DNA from 2 places in the Sporosarcina sp. P19 genome. Region 1 is predicted to be linked to the other one. Evidence: riboswitches for the same ligand, from Rfam matches in the RefSeq annotation. Region 1 holds a riboswitch; the other holds the start of a gene.
The links. Region 1 has a riboswitch for cobalamin ahead of CSV74_RS06775 (ribonucleotide reductase N-terminal alpha domain-containing protein). Riboswitches for the same ligand answer to the same signal wherever they lie in the genome.
Positions count from the first base shown of each region.

Region 2: linked by a shared signal. The riboswitch ahead of CSV74_RS09990 (DUF4430 domain-containing protein) and the one ahead of CSV74_RS06775 (ribonucleotide reductase N-terminal alpha domain-containing protein) in region 1 are both predicted to bind cobalamin.

Region 1 covers NZ_PDYR01000004.1:138,516-140,981, reverse strand. The annotation lists gene CSV74_RS06775 (ribonucleotide reductase N-terminal alpha domain-containing protein) at 1-1,004, opposite strand, end outside; cobalamin riboswitch at 1,177-1,353, opposite strand; gene CSV74_RS16615 (hypothetical protein) at 1,520-1,690, opposite strand; gene mdh (malate dehydrogenase) at 2,067-2,466, opposite strand, start outside.
Region 2 covers NZ_PDYR01000008.1:47,180-49,645, forward strand. The annotation lists gene CSV74_RS09990 (DUF4430 domain-containing protein) at 1-997, opposite strand, end outside; cobalamin riboswitch at 1,142-1,326, opposite strand; gene CSV74_RS16760 (hypothetical protein) at 1,469-1,645, opposite strand; gene CSV74_RS10000 (glycine betaine uptake BCCT transporter) at 2,016-2,466, shown strand, end outside.

The DNA of each region.
Region 1 (2,466 bases):
CGGGCTACCTCTTCAATAAACAGAAGGGCCCTCTCTGAATGTAAAGCAATTTTCTGTTCAGCTATAGCGGTTTCCCATCCTGCCACTTCAATTTGTATAGTACGTCCCCATATACTTTCAATGCCGTTCAGTAAACGTACAAGTATGGTACAAGTACGTGCCAACTCCGTTTCCTGCAGTACGTACGGTAATTGAATATACGAGCATAATACTGCTTTTTCCTGTCGTTCTTTATTAGGAAAATGCACAACAATTCCTTCACTTCCAAGCAGCCGTTTCATCAATCCGATGGCAGAGACTTTTTTATGCCCAATAGAGGAACTATCAGCAGAGTGGGAAAATCTTTCACTGTTGAAGTTGTCAAATGAACATCCAAAAATACGCTCTACTTGTTCAGCATCAAATAAACACCAAGAGCCGCACGCTTTTACTTGTTCCATAAAATGATCGGGTATACGTATATGCTTTTCTTTAACCTTACTTGATAAAAATGATGCTATTCTGTCGTCAGCGATATCCATTGTATATTGCTGGACTCTCGTCTTTCGCTGATAGAACGTCTTACCGAAGAATGACATAACCTCAGCTGGCAAAGTCACATAACCATGGCTCAGCATCCAATATGCTTCCTTTACTTTCTGCAAGCGCTGGACTGTTTCATTTTGCATTGCACCCATTGCTATGAGCATAAGCCTTTCCTGAGGCAGTCCTATCCGCTTATCATGATAATCAGATGTTACAAATTCATTCATATATTGCTGCAATTGTGCAGAAGGTATCAGTCGGTCGCGTTCAGCTACAATCTGCAAGCCAAGCCATTTGATTTCACTTGCTGAATAGTTATAGATCCATTGACCGTATAACCCGTCCTGTAACAGTTTCCTTACTACTTGATGAAATCCTGAATAAACTGGTCTTCCACGCTGTTGTTCTGCTTGTTTATACAATATCTGCAACAGTGCACGTTCGTGTATACGTTCCTCATTTTGTTCACATAATCTCATGTCGCGGTCTCCTTTCGTAAACAACAAAAAACAATCATTCCGCCTCTTCGGCAAGATGATTGCAATAGTTGTGAATGAGGAAACAAATTTAGGCAACTTGAATATACTCTATACAAAATGTATAGATGCAGATACCTTTTTTGCTTCCACTCCTCAACCCCCGAAGAAAGTGTCGCTTTGACGATACGTGGCAGGTCTCCTGGCTTCACTTCATCCTTCCGCCAGTGCCTTCCCATGTCTCCATAGTGGCTAATTCTAGCGGTCGTCCGTGTGTACAGTTGCGGGGACAGCTCCGGTTTACGGATTCCCTTTTATACCTTGATAGGTACCAGCGCATCGTGCAAACTCATTTATTTGATTGACTTCATTTTATCATGGATAACATAGAGGGTGGTAGCGTTTGTTTTCAATAAGAAGGAAGACATAACTAAACAGGGTGCCTATGCAGAAAACTACTGTGAGTACATCCACAATCGTTTTTTGCTAGGCACCCTGTATCGAGCTTTCTTCATTACTTACATGAGTTGTTGTTCGCATAGACAGCCGCACTCCGCCAATCCTTGAACATACGCTTCTTCCCATGTAATCCCATGGATGAAACCATTCTCTGAGTAACCTGTGATCAAATAGAACGTCTCGTTTTGCTCTGGTAGTGCTGAATTGCTTTGATAGGTGTTGTTTTGCATAAGAATTACCTCCTGGATTTGTATTTTTCATAGTATATGCCTTGTCGGGGAAAAAAGAACATTTTCTTCGCTTTTATTAATAAAAGGCCTATTGATAGCGCTTACATTTTAAAGGCGAAAGGAAATGAGTTCTTTATATATTTCCGAACTAGTGTAATAAAGGCACGTTTAATAAATCTGTGAATTCTGTTTATTGTACCATGCAAGTAAATAAAAGTAAATATAAAAGTTGTAATTCCTTATTAACTTTTTGTCAGCTTTTAAGATAAGCTTTGACTTCTCTATCATTTAATGACTAAAATGCGCCAAAAAAACCTCTTCCTATACAAAAATATCTCCCTAAGTCCCCTTTACGACTTAGAGAGATCAGTAGTTATTAGGACAACTGCTTTTCGCAAATTTCGATCACTGCTTTAACAGAATCAGCTGACTGATCGAGCGCTGTTTGTTCTTCCTCTGTTAACGGGAGTTCGATTACACTCTCGATACCATTGCCACCCAAAACAGTAGGAACGCCTAAATAGATATTTTGATATCCATATTCGCCTTCTAAATAAGCAATAGATGGCATAATTCGTTTTTTATCTTTGATAATTGCTTCCGCCATCTCTACCAAAGCCGCAGCAGGTGCATAATACGCGCTACCATTACCTAACAACGAGACGATCTCGCCACCGCCTTTTCGAGTACGCTCCACAATTGCTTCCAATCGTTCATTCGAAATGATTTTATCCAACGGAATGCCCCCAGCGTATGAATAACGCACAAGTGGAACC
Region 2 (2,466 bases), on a different contig from region 1:
TGTTATAAATTTTCTCGATTAAGTCAAAGCCTTTTACATTCTTTGGATCTTTTCCAATAGCAACCGCAGCCATTGATATTCTTTCAACATCCGTTATTTTCAAACGGCCTGTTCCTGTTTTCTTTAGAATCTGATCCTCAAAGTTGCTATAAAATGCTTTTTCATAATCAGCATGAATATCAAAACCTGCTTTTGTTAATCCAATTGCTTCCCATTCACTTTGGATTGGACCTTGCATCATGTGTTTTGCCGCTTTTTGAATCGCATCTTGAGTTCTCGTTAATTCTTCAGTAATTTCAACCGTAAATGAATTCGCGTCTCCCCCTACTGTCACCTTGTCTATCGGGGTAAGTTGAAAGAATCCTTGGTCTAATGTACCTTTAAATTGAATGACTACTTGTTGATTTGAATTTTTCGTAATTGAAATGATTTCGACATTCGATTGATTGCTAATCCAATTTGTTGGATTCGTTGCATAATCAGTAAATGTATCACCTTTTAAATTTACTGTGACTGATGAATCTACACCCTTCTGAATACTTCCAGATGCAGACACACTTGCTGAACGTCCATAATAAAAGCGTAACTTGTCTTGCGGCTCAAGAACGTAAGCATCCGCACCAATTTCTGGTGTAATACTGTTAACAGAGTACATCCAGCCATCCCAGTGGCCTAGCGAACCCCCTTCTTCATTATTAATTGAAGATACATAAGCTCCCCATTCACTTTCTGTAATTGTATAGTCAATGCTCTTACTATCTAGGGCCTTCTTCAACGCATCTAACGCATTTTGCCCTTCTGTAACTTGAATCGCTTCTTTTAAAATTACTCCCGATAAACCTTCTACTTCCACATCCACCATGTAGTTAGCGGCTTGCGTGCTTATTTCACTTTGCTGTACATCCGAATTCGCCAAAGCAACTGAACTGGTCGTCGGCAACAGCATCGTTACGGCTAGTAAAACACTGGCGATGATCGATACATAACGCTTAAACAAATGACTTCCCCCTTGTACTAATTTGGTAAATTGAACGTAAAAAAGCCCTTGCCTCCAGAAAGAGACAAGGGCACTATGTATACACGGACTCCTGCAATGACTTAATAGTATCCAATACACTATGCATACCTCTTCCTGGGAGGCGTAACGCATGTTATTTTGGCAAGTCTCCTGACTTATGGATCATCACATCTTCAACCTTCCCAGTATTTCACCAGTGGTATTCTGAAGATATTTCCCATTTACAGTGGCCGGACCGTACAGGATTTTCACCTGTTTCCTTTTTCATCTTTACAGTAATGTAAAGAACCAAAATATTCTATTCAATTTTACCATAGTATACCACATTGCCATTCGCTAATTTTGATTATTTCAAAAGAACAGTAGAAAAGACTGACGAAAGGAATCTTCCATCAGTCTTTTAGTGAATACTATTTATTACACTACGTGCTTTTATAAGTGAGTGTAGGTTTACAACTCCTGATAATCTCGCTGATAGACTCCGCCGTCTTTCACTTCTGCATGATAAAGTGCTTTCAATGCAAAGCTTTTCTCTAGCTCATGCTCTTTCATAATCTCTTTCAATCGTCTGTTTAACTCTGGGCTATGCTTTACGAGCTGAAGCATCTTAGGTTGTGAATATTGCATGAAAATCCCCTCCTCATTTCATTTGTTTCTATAGTATAACATGGCTACGGTTCTAGTTGTATGAAAGGAAATCATTCCTCTGGCTGGAAATCACCCCTAACTTTCATGTATACTGGCACAAGTACAGACTGATGGTTCTGGGCGAGCAGATGAATTGCACTACGGTACCAACTTACATATTGGACGAGAAGGTATTTTTCTCGTCTTTTTTATTTTCACTTGTGATGACATTGTAAACAAACTGTCATATACTTAGCGTTTACACGAACGACTAGATGGGTATTGTAAAGTGTATGTGTGTGATTTTATTCTACAATCTTAATTAGTTACTTCGATTATTTCACAAACTACATTTTAAAAAGGAGGACCTATGAGAAAAGTTTCATCAACGTTTTATATTACATTGGTGGCTGTCATATTGGCAGTCGGTTATGGTGTAATCGCTCCTGAACACTTTGAGTCGATCACGCTTAATATAAGGAATATGATTTCAGATTCATTCGGCTGGTATTACTTACTGACAGTTTCTATGTTATTCTTCGTTTCAGTCTATTTGATATTCAGTCCGCTCGGCAGGATTCGATTGGGGAAAGACAGTGACAGACCACAGTTTTCCATGTTTTCTTGGCTCGCCATGCTGTTTTCTGCGGGTATGGGTATTGGACTGGTGTTCTACGGAGCTGCGGAACCTCTTTCGCACTATGCGGTAAGTTCAGCTACTGCACCTATCGAAACAAAAGAAGCGTATAAAGAAGCGATGCGTTCAACATTCTTCCATTGGGGATTCCACGCATGGGCTATATATGGTATGACAGCTTTAG